DNA from 4 places in the Streptomyces sp. NPDC048664 genome. Region 3 is predicted to be linked to each of the others. Evidence: riboswitches for the same ligand, from Rfam matches in the RefSeq annotation. Region 3 holds a riboswitch; each other region holds the start of a gene.

Region 1 (4,204 bases), on a different contig from region 3:
AGGAACACCATCAGCGCCGCGGCGGCCAGGGACGGGCCCAGCGCGGGCAGCGTCACCTTCCGCCAGGCCGCGAGACGGGAGGCGCCCAGGACGCGGGCCGCGTCCTCCTGGCGGGGGTCGAGCTGCGCCCACAGCCCGCCGACGGTGCGGACGACGACGGCGTAGTTGAAGAAGACATGGGCGAGCAGGATGGCCCACACGGTCGTGTCCAGTCGTACGCCCCACAGGTCGTCCAGGAGCCCGCCCCGGCCGACGAGCGCCAGGAAGGCGGTGCCGACGACGACCGTGGGCAGCACGAACGGAACGGTGACGGCCGCGCGCAGCACCTCCTTGCCCGGGAAGTCCAGCCGCGCGAAGACGTAGGCGCCGGGCAGCGCGACCAGCAGGGTGAGCGCGGTGGAGGCGAGGGCCTGCCAGAGCGTGAACCACAGCACGTGCCGGATGTCGGACCCCGCGAGCACGTCGGCGACACGGCCGAACCGCCACACCCCGTCGACGTGGAGACCGCGCGAGACGATCGCGGCGACGGGGTAGGCGAAGAAGGCCGCGAAGAACGCGACGGGCAGGGCCATCAGGCCGAGCCGCGCCGCGCTCCCCCGGCGCTTGGAGCGCGCCTCGGACACCGCCGCCTTCCCTTCTACTTCAGGACGAGCGAGGTCCACGACCTGACCCAGGGGTCGCGGTGGGCTGCGATCCTGGCCGGGGCCATGGTCTCGGGGCGGGTGGCCGGGGGACCGTACTCGGTGAACTCGGGCGGCACCGTGGCGCCCTTGACCACCGGGTAGACGTACATGTTGAGCGGCATGTCCTCCTGGAACCGCCTGGTCAGCAGGAAGTCCAGGAACGCCTTCGCCCCCTTGGGGTTGTGCGCGCCGGAGAGCAGGCCCGCGAACTCGACCTGCCGGAAGCAGGTGCCCTGCGCGACGCCGGTCGGGGCGGACTTCGGTCGCGGCTTGGCGTAGACGACCTCGGCGGGCGGCGAGGAGGCGTACGACACGACGAGCGGCCGGTCGCCGCCCGCCTTCCGTCCCCCGGCCGAGCCGGAGAACTCCTGGTCGTAGGCCTGCTCCCAGCCGTCGACCACCTTGACCCCGTTGGCCTTGAGCTTGGTCCAGTACTGCTGCCAGCCCGTGTCGCCGTACCGCGCGGCGGTGCCGAGCAGGAAGCCGAGGCCGGGCGAGGAGGTGGCGGCGTTCTCGGTGACGAGGAGGTTCCTGTACGCGGGCTTGGTCAGGTCGTCGAAGGAGGCGGGCGGGGCGAGCTTGTGGTCGGCGAAGTACTTCTTGTCGTAGTTGACGCAGATGTCGCCGTGGTCGACCGGGGTCACGCGGTGCTTGTCCCCGTCGAGCCGGAAGGAGGCGTCGACCTGGCCGAGCCCCTTGGCCTCGTACGGCTGGAACAGCCCGTTGTCGAGGGCCCGGGAGAGCAGGGTGTTGTCGACGCCGAAGAAGACGTCGCCCTGCGGGTTGTCCTTGGTGAGGATCGCCTTGTTGACGGCCTGGCCCGCGTCGCCGTCCTCCAGCACCTTGACCTTGTAGCCGGACTGCTTCTCGAACGCCGCGAGGACGTTCTTGGAGACGCTCCAGCTGTCGTGGCTGACGAGGGTCACGGTCCTGGAGTCGGCCGCCGACGGGCCGCCGGACGACGTGCCGCACGCGGACAGCGCGAGCAGGCCGAGCCCGGTGGCGACGGCCACGAACGTCTTGTTGTGCACTGGATTCCTCCTGGGGGTCCAGGAAGAGACGCGGCCCTGCCCGGGATGCCCGGGCAGGGCGCAACAGCTTGAGTGATGACCGAACTTCCTACCCAGAATGACCTGGGCGAGGTTCAGAGGGTCTGCGGCCCGTCTGCCGCACTCTCAGCGCTGTGGCGCTCCCCTGTCGGAATATGAAGATGTGATAGGACGGGAGTCAGATTACCGCTCGGTGGCCGCGAGCTGACCGCAGGCACCGTCGATCTCCTGGCCACGGGTGTCCCGGATCGTCACCGGCACACCATGGGCGGCGATCGCCTCCACGAACGCCTTCTCGTCCTCGGGCCGCGAGGCGGTCCACTTTGAGCCGGGCGTCGGGTTCAGCGGGATCAGGTTCACATGGACGGGCTTGCCCCGCAGCAGCCGGCCGAGCCGGTCGCCGCGCCAGGCCTGGTCGTTGATGTCGCGGATCAGGGCGTACTCGATGGACAGCCGCCGCCCGGACCTCTCGACGTACTCGAACCCGGCGTCCAGGACCTCGCGCACCTTCCAGCGGGTGTTCACGGGGACCAGGGTGTCGCGCAGCTCGTCGTCCGGCGCGTGCAGCGAGACGGCGAGTCGGCACTTGAAGCCCTCGTCGGCGAAGCGGTGGATGGCCGGGACCAGTCCGACGGTCGAGACGGTGATACCGCGCTGGGACAGCCCGAGCCCGTCCGGCGCCGGGTCGGTGAGGGCACGGATCGCGCCGACGACCCGGTTGTAGTTGGCGAGCGGCTCGCCCATGCCCATGAAGACGATGTTCGACAGCCGGGCCGGACCGCCGGGGATCTCGCCGTCGCGCAGCGCCCGCATGCCGTCCACGATCTGGTGCACGATCTCGGCGGTGGACAGGTTGCGGTCGAGTCCCGCCTGGCCGGTGGCGCAGAAGGGGCAGTTCATGCCGCAGCCCGCCTGGGAGCTGATGCACATGGTGACCCGATCGGGATAGCGCATCAGGACGGACTCTACGAGGGTCCCGTCGAACAGCCGCCACAGCGTCTTGCGGGTCGTGTCCTGGTCGGTCGACAGATGCCGCACGACCGTCATCAGCTCGGGGAGCAGCGCCTCCTGAAGCGCGCCCCGGGAGCCGGCGGGGATGTCGGTCCACTCCGCCGGGTCGTGCGCGTACCGGGCGAAGTAGTGCTGCGAGAGCTGCTTGGCACGGAACGGCTTCTCGCCGACCGCGGCCACCGCTTCCCTGCGCTCGGCGGGCGTGAGGTCGGCGAGATGCCGCGGCGGCTTCTTGGCTCCGCGCGGCGCGACGAATGTGAGTTCTCCGGGCTTAGGCATGGCGCTACCAGTGTCGCAGATCCAATCGGGTGGCTTCGCTGGCCGGATGCGCGGCCTCGTTCGGGTGAATCCGCGGCTGGGCGCCCGCGGGGGCCGGGCATGGTCTATTTTCGAACACATGAGCGAATGGCGTGATGCGGAAGTGGTGTCACTCCCGGTCCCGGAGGGGCTGCTCCATGAGCCGGAGACGGAGTTCGACCGCACCGGCCTGTGGCTCACCCTCGGCCGCGACGGACGGCGGCAGCGCACGCCCGTCCTGCAGTACCGGGCCCTTCCGGACGGACGCCGGGCCGTCCTGGCCATCGTGGACCGCCCCGTGCCCTCGGTCCGGACGGCTTGGGTCGTCTGGGATGCGGATCATATGTCGCTCGAGTACACCGCGGAGGCGGTTCTCGCGACGGCGGAGGCACGGCCCCGCGCGGGCGACGCGCGCAGGGTGCGTGCGGGCGGGATGCCCGACCCCGTCACCGGCCACACGCCGTACTGGCCGCCCCGCCCCATCGAGGTCCGGGTCGGCGGTCTGTGGCGTCCGGGCGGGCTGCGCTGCCTGTTCCACGGGCCGGACGGCCCGGCGGTGGCACAGGTCTCGACGTCCCTGTACGAACCGGACTGGGGTGCTTGGGTCGCGTACCGGCGGATGTACCACTGGGACCCGGAAACGCTCAGGCCCGCTGCCACCGGTCGACCGGTGGGAGCGGGCCTGAGGCGGACGCGTGAAGAAGGCCGTCAGCCGGCGCCGACGAAGATCACGAGCAGCAGCCACACCACGGGCGCCGTGGGCAGCAGCGAGTCGAGACGGTCCATGATGCCCCCGTGACCCGGCAGCAGCGTGCCCATGTCCTTGATGCCGAGGTCCCGCTTGATCATGGATTCGCCGAGGTCGCCGAGCGTGGCGCTGGCCGCGACCGCGAGGCCCAGCAGCAGGCCCTGCCACCAGGAGCCGCCGTCGATCAGGAACTGCATGCACAGCGCGCCCGCCACCATGGCGAAGCTGACCGCGCCGAAGAGCCCCTCACGCGTCTTGCCGGGGCTGATGCGCGGGGCCAGCTTGTGCCGGCCGAAGCGCCAGCCGACCGCGTAGGCACCCGTGTCGCTGACGACCGTCAGCAGCAGGAACGTCAGCACGCGCTGCGGGCCGTCGTCGGCCGTCAGCATCAGCGAGACGAACGTGGCCAGGAACGG
Region 2 (4,204 bases), on a different contig from region 3:
GCCCGCGGTCCGTCGGCTCCAGGCGGAGATCGGAAAGCTGCTAGGGACACTCACTCTCTCTATCAGCATCTGAAAACTCACTCCTTGTGATCTGCCATGCACGTTCAGCAAACTTCCAACAGGTGTCAGGGGATCAATCCTGGCCAGTCGACGGCTACTGACGGGGTAGGCGATGCGCGAGTCGGTGCAGGCAGAGGTCATGATGAGTTTTCTCGTGTCGGAGGAGCTCTCGTTCCGCATTCCGGTGGAGCTGCGCTACGAGACCTGTGATCCGTATGCCGTACGGCTGACTTTCCATCTGCCCGGCGACGCCCCCGTGACCTGGGCGTTCGGACGCGAGCTGCTGGTTGACGGGGTCGGCAGGCCCTGCGGCGAGGGCGATGTGCACATCGCGCCGGCCGAACCGGACACGTTCGGCGATGTGCTGATCCGGCTCCAGGTGGGCGCGGACCGGGCACTGTTCAAGTCCGGGGCGGTGCCGCTGGTGGCGTTCCTCGACCGTACGGACAAGCTGGTGCCGCTTGGGCAGGAGGGTTCCCTCGCCGACTTCGACACGCATCTGGACGAGGCCCTCGACCGGATCCTGGCGGAAGAGCAGAGCGCCGGGTGAAGCCCTGTGAGGCGCGGTGACGGGCTCCTGTACGGGAGCGACGCGGATCTGGTGCCGTAACGGTTCTTCGCTCGCTCTCGGAGCGGCGCGGGCGGCCTGTGGCGCTCAGCGCTTACGGCGTCGGCCCCGCCCCGTGCGGGCCGTCGGCAGGGGCACGGGGCCGGCAGGTCCGGGGCCGCTTCGGGGGGTGCCGGTGGTGCCGTCCGCGGCGGCGGTCCTCGCCGGGCGGTCGGCGGAGACCACCAGGGCCGCGAGCACGGTGGTGACCGGAACGGAGGCCACGAGCCCGATCGACCCCACGAGCGTGCGGACGATCTCCTCGGCCACCAGCTCGCTGGTGGCGACCGTGCTCACGCCGCTCTGCGCGATCGAGAAGAGAAGCAGCAGGGGCAGTGCGGCACCCGCGTACGCCAGGACGAGCGTGTTGACGACCGACGCGATGTGATCGCGGCCGATACGGATGCCCGCTCGGTACAGCTCGCGCCAGCCCAGGGACGGGTTGGCCTCGTGCAGCTCCCAGACCGCCGATGTCTGGGTCACGGTCACGTCGTCGAGCACGCCCAGCGAACCGATGATGACTCCCGCGAGCAGCAGGCCGCTCATGTCGATGTGCGGGAACAGGCCATGGATCAGCCCGGTGCTGTCGTCCGTGTTCCCGGTCAGTGCGGCCCAGTCGATGAACTCGGAGCCCAGCAGACCGATGAGGGAAAGGGAGACGAGGGTGCCCAGCACCGCGACCGAGGTGCGTGCCGAGAGCCCGTGGCACATGTAGAGGGCGATCAGCATGATGGCGCTCGATCCGACCACGGCCACGAGCAGCGGGTTCGATCCTTGGAGGATCGCCGGCAGGATGAAGAGGCTGAGGAGCAGAAAGCTCACGGCCAGGGCGACGAGCGCCATGACACCGCGCAGGCGCCCCACGATCACCACGGCGACGGCGAAGATCCCGGCGAGCAGTGCCATGGGGAACGTCCGGTTCACATCGGTGACCGAGTACTGCAGTTCCCGGGGCGCGGAGGGCTCGTACGCGGCCACCACCTTCTCGCCCTGCCTCAACTGCCGTGACTGGTCCGGCTGGACGATCTCCGTGAAGGTACGGCCCTTGTCCTTGCCGGTGTCGACCCTGACCGTCGCCTTCTTGCAGGTGCCACCCGCCTTCTGCGGTCCGGAGGTTCCGCCGCCGGTGGAGGTGTCCCCGATCGGGGTGCCGCCCCCCGAGGCGTTCACCGACGCGCAGTCCACCTCCACGACCCGGGTGACCGTCGCCTGTTGCGTCTGCCGGTCGAAACCGAGACCACTGCGCTGGTGCGACGGCACGCCTCCGGGCCACAGCACCACGAGACCGGCCACGACCGCCGCGGTGAACGGTATGAGGATCGCGGCGATGACCTTGCGCAGCTGCCGGGAGACAGGAGCGGCCGGGCCGTGAGCGTGACTGTGGGAGTGACCGTGCCCGTCGCCGACGCCGCGGCCATGGTGGCTGGACGGCTCGGAGGAGGGGGAGAAGGGCGGGGGCTGGGTCCTGGTCACCGACGCATCATCGCAAGAAGGCCCAAGGCCTACTGGTCAGCCTCCGTAAAGAGACGCTAGCGTGAGAGAACCTTTGCACACGCGGGAGCTCGGAGCACCGGGCTGAGAGGGCGCTGACCTCCGCATACGGCGATGTTTCACGTGGAACATCGCCGGCGGACACCGCTGCGTCGACCGCTGAACCTGTTACCGGGTAATGCCGGCGTAGGGAGTAGGTCTCATGACCAACAAGGATGCACGCACGCCTGCCCTCCACCAGGACGCACAGTCCCCGGTGGACGACGGGGCCATCGGCTGGCACAAGGCGTATGCCGGGGGCTCGCGCCCCGATCTGCGCGTGCCCATCCGCCGAGTGCACCTCACCAACGGGCAGTCGGTCACGCTGTACGACACCTCCGGCCCGTACACCGATCCGCTGGTCGCGACGGACGTCCGCCGAGGACTGGCGCCGCTGCGGGAGAACTGGATCATCGCCCGGGGCGACACCGAGGAGTACGCGGGACGTCCTGCCCGCCCCGAGGACGACGGACTCAAACACACCTCGCCGCGCGGTGGACTGCGCAATCTCGACGCGGTGTTCCCCGGGCGCCCGCGTCAGCCGCGCCGCGCTCGCACCGGGGCGCCCGTCACCCAGCTCGCGTATGCGCGGCGCGGTGAGATCACGCCAGAGATGGAGTTCGTGGCGGTCCGCGAGAACGTGGCGCCCGAGGTCGTGCGCGAGGAGATAGCGGCGGGCAGGGCGGTTCTGCCGGCCAACGTCAACCACCCGGAGATCGAGCCGATGATCATCGGCAAGCGGTTCCTGGTGAAGGTCAACGCCAACATCGGCAACTCCGCGGTGACCTCCTCCATCGAGGAGGAGGTCGAGAAGATGACCTGGGCCACCCGCTGGGGGGCCGACACGGTCATGGATCTGTCCACCGGCCGCAACATCCACACCACCCGGGAGTGGGTGCTGCGCAACTCCCCCGTGCCCATCGGCACGGTGCCGCTCTACCAGGCCCTGGAGAAGGTCGACGGGAAGGCCGAGGAACTGTCCTGGGAGATCTACAAGGACACGGTCATCGAGCAGGCCGAGCAGGGCGTCGACTACATGACGGTGCACGCCGGAGTGCGACTGCCGTTCGTGCCGCTCACCGCGGGCCGGAAGACCGGCATCGTGTCGCGAGGCGGCTCGATCATGGCGGCGTGGTGTCTGGCGCACCACGAGGAGTCGTTCCTGTACGAGAACTTCGAGGAGCTGTGCGAGATCCTGGCGGCCTACGACGTCACGTACTCGCTGGGCGACGGCCTGCGGCCGGGCTCGATCGCGGACGCCAACGACGAGGCGCAGTTCGCGGAGCTGCGCACCCTCGGAGAACTCAACCGGGTCGCGAAGCGCTTCGGCGTGCAGACCATGATCGAGGGTCCGGGCCATGTCCCGATGCACAAGATCAAGGAGAACATCGACCTTCAGCAGGAGATCTGCGACGAGGCGCCGTTCTACACCCTCGGGCCGCTGACGACGGACGTCGCGCCGGCGTACGACCACATCACCTCGGGCATCGGCGCCGCGATGATCGCCTGGTGGGGCACGGCCATGCTCTGCTACGTCACGCCCAAGGAGCATCTGGGCCTGCCCAACCGCGATGACGTCAAGACCGGGGTCATCACCTACAAGATCGCCGCTCACGCGGCCGACCTGGCCAAGGGGCACCCCGGCGCACAGGAGTGGGACGACGCCCTGTCCGACGCGCGCTTCGAGTTCCGCTGGGAGGACCAGTTCAACCTGGCCCTCGATCCGGACACGGCTCGTGCCTTCCACGACGAGACGCTTCCGGCGGAGCCCGCCAAGACCGCCCACTTCTGCTCGATGTGCGGGCCGAAGTTCTGCTCGATGAAGATCAGTCGGAGCATCGCCGAGAAGTACGGCCAGGGGGCGCCCGAACCGGAATACGACGAGGCCGCCCTCCAGGGGATGAAGGCCAAGTCCGAGGAGTTCGCGGAGCACGGCAACCGGGTCTACCTCCCCCTCGCCGACTGACTCCTCGCGCCGGCGGGCCGGTCAGGGGCGCCGCGCCGGGG
Region 3 (4,204 bases):
GCCGGTCCCCGTGCTTGGACACGCTCACCGGGTCCACCACCACCGGGACCCGGGCGTCCGCGAGCAGCTCGGCGACCGTGGTGACCAGCGCGGGCGAGGCCAGCATCCCGGTCTTCACGGCCTGCACGCCGATGTCGTCCACCACACTGCGGTACTGCGCGCGCACCGCCTCGACGGGCAGCTCCCAGGCGCCCTGCACCCCGACGGAGTTCTGCGCGGTCACGGCGGTGACCACGCTCATCCCGTGGGCGCCGAGCGCCAGCATGGTCTTCAGGTCGGCCTGGATGCCGGCGCCGCCGCCGGAGTCCGACCCGGCGATCGTCAGGACGCGGGGCGGCGCGCTCATGCGGCCCCCTCCTCGGCGCTCAACACGCGCCCGTCCTCGCGGACGCGCAGCGGGGCGTACACGGCGAGGGCCACCAGGAACGCCACGTAGGGGGAGACGTCGGCGCCGTGCAGCGCGTGCGCGACCGGACCGACGTACAGACCGGTGTCCATGAACGGCACGGCCGCGGCGAAGGCGCCCACGAACGCGACCAGCGGCGGCCAGGGCGAGCGCGGGCGGGCCGTCGCCGCGGCGAGATCCGTCACCGCGCCCCGCCGCACCAGCCAGTCCACGACCACGATCGCCACGAACCCGGGGATCCAGTAGCCGACGAACAGCAGCACGTTCTGGAAGCGGGCGGTGGTGTCGGCCGCGTGCATCCACAGCACCAGCGGGAAGCCCAGCACGGCGGCCAGGGCCGCGGCGGCGGGACGCGGCACGCGCACACCGACGGTCTGCAGGGCCAGGGAGCCGCTGTAGTCGTTCATGGCGTTGCTGCACAGCGCGGCCAGCGCCACGGCCAGCAACCCGAGCGCGCCCGGGACGCCGCCGCCCAGCAGCCGGTCGACGCCCGCCGCCGTCTGGTCGGTGAGCACGGAGGCGCCCCACAGGCCGAGGACCTGGACGGCGAGGAAGGACACGACGAGGCCGAGCAGCGTGCACCAGAACATCCGGGCACGGGAGGTGGCGCGGGGCAGATAGCGGCTGAAGTCGCTGGCGTACGGCGCCCAGGACAGGGTGAGGCTGAGCGCGACGGTGCTGGTCAGCACGAACGCGCCCGCCCGGTCGGCGCCGTGCGCGCTGCCCGTGGCGGCCAGGTGCGCGCTGTCCGGCATCCGCAGCGCGATCAGCGCGAAGGCGGCGGCGAGCACGAAGGTCATGACGATCTGCATCCGGTGGATCGCCTCGTAGCCCAGGACCCCGAGCGCCCCCTGACCCAGCATCATGACCAGCACCCCGAGCCAGAACGGCCAGCCGCACAGCCGTGCCAGCGCGTCCCCGCCGAACAGCCCGATCAGCGCGTCCCAGGCGACCGACGACAGCCACTGCAGCACTCCCGGCAGCGCCACCGCGCGAGCGAACGCCAGCCGGGCGAGCGGCAGCTGACCGGCGCCGGTGCGGCTTCCCCAGGTGCCGAGGTAGGCGGGGGGCGCCGCGCCCACCACGGTGCCCAGGACCACGGCGACGAGCGCGGTGGTGAAGTCCAGCCCGAACACGATGCCCAGGGTGCCGGTGAACACACCGGTCATGGTCAGGTTCGGCGCGAACCACACGGTGAACAGCCGTCCCGCGCCGCCGTAGCGGTTGCTCTCGGGGACGGGCTCGATGCCGTGGCCCTCGACCCTGAGGTCACCGGGAGCCGAGGGCATCCGGCCGTCGAAGACGGCCCGCGGGCCGTCGGCGGGCAGCCCGCCGGAAACATGCGCCAGTGGCATGGATGACATCCCTCCGCCAGTACGAACTGGTTCAGGTTCAACGGGTGTGATCTCAGCCCTCGCGGGGGCACCCCGTGTCCGGTACGGCGGCAAGACTAACCCGAGCCACCAGGAGCGACGACAGGCGGCCTACGGCGCCCGGCGCACCTGGGCGAGGCTTCTGGTGGACCGGAGCAGCCTCGTACGCTCCCGTTCGTCGGTGCCGCCCCACACACCCGACGTCTGCCCGCTGCGCAGGGCCCACGTCAGGCACTCCTCCATCACCGGGCACCGGTGGCAGACCCGCTTGGCCTCCGCGACCTCCGTGACGGCGGGGCCGGTGGAACCCACCGGGAAGAACAGCTCAGGGTCCTCATCCACACATGCCGCATACCGCAACCACTCCATGCGCGCCCGGGTCCCCCGGACGCCTGCGGTGAAACCGGGGATCTTCCCTGCGGTCGCACCGCGGTCTATAGTCCAAAACTAGCGGTGCTAATCAACTGACCAGTCGCCGAGTGCGCCCAGGAGCCCGATCGTGCGTACCGTCCATTTCGCGGCCGCCCGCCGCACCCCGATCGGCAAGCTGCGTGGCGCCCTGTCCACGGTGCGGCCCGACGACCTCGCGGCGACCGTCGTCCGGGGCCTGCTGGCCGACGCGCCCGCCCTCGACCCGGCCCGCGTCGACGACGTCTACTGGGGCGCGGCCAACCAGGCCGGTGAGGACAACCGCAACGTCGCCCGCATGGCCGCCCTCCTCGCCGGGCTGCCGGACTCGGTGCCGGGCGCCACGGTCAACCGACTGTGCGCCTCCGGCCTGGAAGCGGTCACCCTGGCCGCGCGCACCATCGCCGCCGGTGAGGCGGACATCGTGCTCGCCGGCGGCTCCGAGTCGATGAGCCGCGCCCCCTTCGTCCTGCCCCGCCCGGACGAGGCCCTGCCGCACCGGATGGAGACCTTCGACACCCGCCTCGGCTGGCGGCTGGTCAACCCGGAGATGAAGGAACTCCACGGACTGCTGTCCATGGGCGAGACCGCCGAGGAGGTCGCCGAGCGGTACGGCGTCCCGCGCGAACGCCAGGACCACTTCGCGCTGCGCAGCCACCAGCGCGCGGCCGAGGCCCGCAAGAACGGCTTCTTCGACGCCGAACTCCTGCCGGTGACCCGCCCGGACGGCGTCGTCGTCACCGAGGACGAGTGCGTACGCGAGGACACCTCGTACGAGAAGCTCGCGCGCCTGCGGCCCGTGTTCCGCCAGGGCGGCACGGTCACCGCCGGCAACGCCTCACCCATGAACGACGGCGCGGCCGGGCTGCTCCTCGTCAGCGAGGAGGTCCTGGACGAGCTGGGTCTCGAGTCCCTCGGCCGCTATGTCGCCGGCGCCTCCGCCGGCGTCCATCCCGACGTCATGGGCATCGGCCCCGTGCCCGCCACGGAGAAGGTCCTGGCCCGCGCGGGCTGGAGCGTCGCGGACCTCCAGGAGGCCGAGTTCAACGAGGCGTTCGCCGCCCAGGCCCTCGCCTGCGTCGACCGCCTCGGCATCGACCCGGACCTGGTCAACCCGACCGGCGGCGCCATCGCCCTGGGCCATCCCCTCGGCTGCTCGGGCGCCCGCATCCTGACCACACTCCTGCACCGGATGCGACGCGGCAACGCGACGAAGGGCCTCGCCACCATGTGCGTGGGAGTCGGCCAGGGAACCGCAGTACTGGTATCCCACCCCTGAACCCTACGTGTTCAGGGGTGGGGGGAACTGCGCAAAATCCCACGACGCACCGGCACGGACCACCGCACGTCGGCCACGTGTTCAGGGGTGGGGGGAACTGCGCAAAACCCCACGACGCACCGGCACGGACCACCGCACCTATTCCCCGCCCCGCCTGCGCAGCAAGTACGTATCCATGATCCACCCCTTGCGCCCCCGCGCCTCCTCCCGCACCCGCGCGATCCGCTCCGCCGTCTCCCCGAGCGGCCCCGACACCAGGATCTCGTCCGGCGTACCGATGTACGCCCCCCAGTAGATGTCCACGTCCTGATCCACGTACCGCCGAAACGCCTGATGCGCGTCGAGCATCACCACCACGTCGTCGACACCGTCAGGAAACCCCTCCGCCAGCCTGCGCCCCGTGGTGATCTGCACGGGCCGGCCCACCCGGTTCAGCCCCGTGCGATGCCGGGCCGCGAGCGCGGAAACGCTGCTGATCCCCGGCACGACGTCGTAGGCGAACGTCACCGCGCCCCGCTCCAGGATCTCCTCCAGGATTCCCAGGGTGCTGTCGTACAGCGCCGGGTCGCCCCACACGAGGAACGCCCCCCGCTCGTCCTCGCCCAGCTCCTCGAGGATGAGCCGCTCGTAGATCGCGGCGCGCGCGGACCGCCAGTCGCCGACGGCGGGGGCGTACGCGGCACCGTCCGCGGCCCGGTCGCGCGCCGGGTCGCGCGCCCGGACCAGGCGGTAGCCGCC
Region 4 (4,204 bases), on a different contig from region 3:
AGCGTCAGGGTGCCGGACAGGCCCTTGACGACCTTGTCCCCGTCGACGAAGGCGGCGGGGACGTGCAGCGCGCGGTTCTCACCTCGGCGTACGGCGATGAGCTGGCCGTCCTTGACCAGCTGCCGCACACGCGTCACCTCGACGCCGAACGCTTCGGCGATGTCGGGGAGGGTGAGCCAGGCGGGGACGAGAGCATCGATCTTTACGTCAATCTCGGTCACAGGATCAAGCCTGCCATCTGGGACCGACAGTCGGAAGCGGGGCACCTGCTCAGGGGGCCCGGTTGCCCCCGCCGGGGGACGCCGTGTCACCCGTCCTCACCCAGGGTCACGAAGGGGAGGTCGCCACGGCGGACTTCAGCGGGCGTGAGGCGTCCGCCAGCAGCTCCCGGTCCATGGGGGTGCCCGCCTCGATCAGCCGGCGGCCCTGGGCCAGGTCGCGGGGGCGCCCCACCGCGAGCAGGGCCACCAGGCGGCCCGCCCGCAGCCAGCACACCGACCAGGCCGCGCTGTCCGGGTCCCCGCGCCACACCGTCGCGTCGGCGGCGGCGTGGTGCCCCACGTACTGGACGAACCGGCCGAACTGCTCCGACCAGAAGTACGGCACCGGGTCGTACGCCACCAGGGCCTCGCCGGCGATGTTCGCGGCCACCGTGCGCGGGCCCTGCAGGGCGTTGTCCCAGTGGTGGACGAGCAGCCGCGCCTCGTAGCGTCCCGACGGGAAGGACGCGCAGTCACCGACCGCGTACACGTCGGGGGCGCTGGTGCGCAGGTGCTCGTCGGCCAGCACCTCGCCGTGGTCGCCGAGCTCGATGCCCGAACCGGCCAGCCAGGCGGTGGCGGGGCGGGCCCCGATGCCCACGACGATCGCGCCCGCCGGGACCCGGGTGCCGTCGTCGAGCACCACCGCGCCGGGCTCGACACGCTCCACGCGCGCGTTCACCCGCAGCTCGGCGCCGCTCTCGGCGTACCAGCCGGTCATGGGCGCGGCCACCTCCTCGGGCAGCGCGCCCGCCAGCGGCCGGTCCGCGGCCTCCACGACGGTCACCGCGCAGCCCGCCTCGCGCGCGGCGGTGGCGAACTCGGCGCCGATCCAACCGGCGCCCACGACGACGATGTCGTGCTGCTCGGCGAGGATCGGCCGCAGCCGCTCCGCGTCGTCCAGGGTGCGCAGCAGGTGCACACCGGGCACGCCCTCGGTGTCCGGGAGCCGGATCGGCTCGGCGCCCGTCGCCAGGACCAGGGCGTCGTAGGGCACGGGCCCGTTCTCGGTGTCCAGCTCGTGGTCGGCCAGGCGCACCCCGAGGACCTCGCAGCCGAGCCTCAGTTCGATGTCGAGGGACTCGAAGTCGACGTCGAAGGCGGATCCCTCGGCCTTGCCGAGCAGCACGGCCTTGGACAGGGGCGGCCTGTCGTAGGGCTGGTGCGGCTCCGCGCCGATCAGCGTCACCCCGCCTCTGAAGCCCTGCTCCCGCAGGGCGACGGCGGTCTGCACCCCCGCCATGCCCGCGCCCGCGATGACGACCCGCCGCGCCCTGTCGCCGCCCGCCGCACCGTCCTGTGCCGCCTCGCCCCGGTCCCGCGTCTGCTCGCTCACCTGATCACCATAGACAACTGACGAAGAGTCAGTCAGGGGGCGTGCTGCGTGACCTGTTGCACAACGCCCCGCCCGCCGCGCGTCCGCGGCCCGCGGACGGCGTGACGCCGGTGGAGGCTCCCTTACCGGCGTCAGGGGCACGGATTAGGGTGGGGACCTAGAGCACTCGCGGGAGCCCGGGGCGTACCGGGCTGAGAGGGAGGCTGGCGGCCTCCGACCGTACGAACCTGATCCGGGTCATGCCGGCGAAGGGAGGGGGCTGGACGCCCATGTCAGCCATGTCAGCCGCACAGATGTCCGCAACCCGTACCCCGGACGTCCTCGTCGTCGGGGGCGGGATCATCGGGCTCGTCACCGCCTGGCGGGCGGCCCTGCGCGGGCTCGCCACCATCGTGGTGGACCCGGAGCCGGGCGGCGGGGCGGCCCGGGTGGCCGCCGGGATGCTCGCCGCCGTCACCGAACTGCACTACGGCGAGCAGACCCTGCTCGGCCTCAACCTGGAGTCCGCGCGCCGCTACCCGGACTTCGCCGCCGAGCTGACCGAGGCCACCGGCCAGGACCTCGGCTACCGCCGGTGCGGCACGCTGGCCGTCGCCCTGGACACCGACGACCGCGCCCATCTGCGGGAGCTGCACGCGCTCCAGCAGCGCTCGGGCCTGGAGTCCCAGTGGCTGACCGGGCGGGAGTGCCGCCGTCTGGAGCCGATGCTCGCGCCGGGTGTACGCGGCGGGCTGCGGGTCGACGGCGACCACCAGATCGATCCGCGCCGGCTGGCCTCGGCCCTGGTCACGGCGTGCGAGCGGGCCGGCGTCGTCCTCCACCGCGCCTGGGCCGAGCGGCTCGAGGTGCGCGGTGGCCGGGCCACCGGGGTGCGCACCGCCGACGGCACCGTCCTCGCGGCCGGTCAGGTCGTGCTGGCGGGAGGCAGCCACAGCGGGCGGCTCGCGGGCGTCCCCGACGAGATCGTGCCGCCCGTGCGCCCGGTGAAGGGGCAGGTGCTGCGGCTGACGGTGCCACGGGCGTACGCGCCGTTCCTGAGCCGCACGGTGCGCGCCGTCGTCCGGGGCAGCCAGGTCTATCTGGTGCCGCGCGAGAACGGTGAGCTGGTCGTCGGGGCCACCACCGAGGAGATGGGCTGGGACACGACGGTCACCGCGGGCGGCGTCTACGAGCTGCTGCGGGACGCGCACGAGCTGGTCCCGGGCCTCACCGAGCTGCCGCTGACCGAGACCCGCGCCGGGCTGCGCCCCGGCTCCCCCGACAACGCCCCGCTGCTCGGCCCCACCGGCCTGGACGGCCTGCTGGTGGCCACCGGGCACCACCGCAACGGCGTACTGCTCACCCCGGTCACCGGCGACGTCATGGCGCACGTCCTGACCACCGGGGAACTTCCCGGGCACGCGCTCCCCTTCACCCCGCGGCGGTTCTGTGCCGCCGCGCCACCGCACACCACGCTCACGGAGCAGCCCGCATGAACATCTCGGTCAACGGCGAGCCCCGCCAGGTGGCTCCCGGCATCGCGCTCGGCACCGTCGTCGCGACCCTCACCGCGGCCCACTCCGGTGTGGCCGCCGCCCTCAACGAGACCGTCGTCCCCCGCGGGCAGTGGCCCTCGACCGCCCTCCGCGAGGGCGACCGGGTCGAGGTCCTCACCGCCGTCCAGGGAGGCTGAGCCACCATGGCCGACGACCCCCTCGTCCTCGCCGGCACGACCTTCTCGTCCCGGCTGATCATGGGCACCGGCGGCGCCCCCAGCCTCGACGTGCTGGAGCGGGCCCTGGTGGCGTCCGGCACCGAGCTGACCACGGTCGCGATGCGGCGCGTGGACGCCACGGTGCACGGCTCGGTCCTGTCCGTGCTGGACAGGCTGGGCATCAGGGTGCTGCCCAACACGGCGGGCTGCTTCACCGCCGGCGAGGCCGTGCTCACCGCCCGCCTCGCGCGCGAGGCGCTCGGCACGGACCTCGTCAAGCTGGAGGTCATCGCGGACGAGCGGACCCTGCTGCCCGACCCGATCGAGGTGCTGGAGGCGGCCGAGACACTGGTGGACGACGGGTTCACCGTGCTGCCGTACACCAACGACGACCCGGTCCTCGCCCGGAAGCTGGAGGACGTCGGCTGCGCGGCGATCATGCCGCTCGGTTCCCCGATCGGCTCCGGGCTCGGCATCCGCAATCCGCACAACTTCCAGTTGATCGTGGAGCACGCGCGCGTGCCGGTCATCCTGGACGCGGGCGCGGGCACGGCGTCGGACGCGGCCCTGGCGATGGAGCTGGGCTGCGCCGGTGTGATGCTCGCCTCGGCGGTGACCCGGGCGCAGGAGCCGGTGCTCATGGCGGAGGCGATGCGGCACGCGGTGGAGGCGGGACGGCTCGCCCGGCGGGCCGGGCGCATCCCGCGCCGGCACTTCGCCGAGGCCTCGTCGCCGACCGAGGGCATCGCCCGGCTGGACCCGGAACGGCCCGCCTTCTGAGGCCGCCGGACCCGGGCGCTGCCGCCGGCGCCGGAGCGGCGGCGCTCCGCGGGCCTCGTCTACCCCGCCCCGCGGCTCATGAACACCTGTGCGGACGCGGTGTGCGTCACAGGACAGCTTCAGTCCGCTCCGCTG

Evidence for each region. A riboswitch is a leader RNA that binds a small molecule or an ion and turns the genes downstream of it on or off. The one in region 3 is predicted to bind thiamine pyrophosphate.
Region 1: linked by a shared signal. The riboswitch ahead of AB0C59_RS21830 (thiamine ABC transporter substrate-binding protein) and the one ahead of AB0C59_RS32785 (cytosine permease) in region 3 are both predicted to bind thiamine pyrophosphate.
Region 2: linked by a shared signal. The riboswitch ahead of thiC (phosphomethylpyrimidine synthase ThiC) and the one ahead of AB0C59_RS32785 (cytosine permease) in region 3 are both predicted to bind thiamine pyrophosphate.
Region 4: linked by a shared signal. The riboswitch ahead of thiO (glycine oxidase ThiO) and the one ahead of AB0C59_RS32785 (cytosine permease) in region 3 are both predicted to bind thiamine pyrophosphate.

What each region holds. Positions count from the first base shown of each region.
Region 1 is NZ_JBEZHK010000020.1:45,748-49,951, forward strand. Features, by position in the region: gene AB0C59_RS21825 (iron ABC transporter permease) at 1-572, opposite strand, end outside; gene AB0C59_RS21830 (thiamine ABC transporter substrate-binding protein) at 638-1,714, opposite strand; TPP riboswitch at 1,782-1,889, opposite strand; gene rlmN (23S rRNA (adenine(2503)-C(2))-methyltransferase RlmN) at 1,916-3,022, opposite strand; gene AB0C59_RS21840 (hypothetical protein) at 3,141-3,839, shown strand; gene AB0C59_RS21845 (phosphatidate cytidylyltransferase) at 3,749-4,204, opposite strand, start outside.
Region 2 is NZ_JBEZHK010000035.1:8,591-12,794, forward strand. Features, by position in the region: gene AB0C59_RS29455 (helix-turn-helix domain-containing protein) at 1-73, shown strand, start outside; gene AB0C59_RS29460 (SsgA family sporulation/cell division regulator) at 173-610, shown strand; gene AB0C59_RS29465 (YibE/F family protein) at 716-2,140, opposite strand; TPP riboswitch at 2,212-2,368, shown strand; gene thiC (phosphomethylpyrimidine synthase ThiC) at 2,361-4,163, shown strand.
Region 3 is NZ_JBEZHK010000045.1:45,979-50,182, forward strand. Features, by position in the region: gene thiD (bifunctional hydroxymethylpyrimidine kinase/phosphomethylpyrimidine kinase) at 1-346, opposite strand, end outside; gene AB0C59_RS32785 (cytosine permease) at 343-1,761, opposite strand; TPP riboswitch at 1,753-1,846, opposite strand; gene AB0C59_RS32790 (WhiB family transcriptional regulator) at 1,891-2,148, opposite strand; gene AB0C59_RS32795 (thiolase family protein) at 2,279-3,466, shown strand; gene cobF (precorrin-6A synthase (deacetylating)) at 3,605-4,204, opposite strand, start outside.
Region 4 is NZ_JBEZHK010000022.1:78,926-83,129, forward strand. Features, by position in the region: gene AB0C59_RS23255 (Rv2175c family DNA-binding protein) at 1-221, opposite strand, end outside; gene AB0C59_RS23260 (FAD-dependent oxidoreductase) at 328-1,596, opposite strand; TPP riboswitch at 1,755-1,867, shown strand; gene thiO (glycine oxidase ThiO) at 1,890-3,071, shown strand; gene thiS (sulfur carrier protein ThiS) at 3,068-3,268, shown strand; gene AB0C59_RS23275 (thiazole synthase) at 3,275-4,069, shown strand.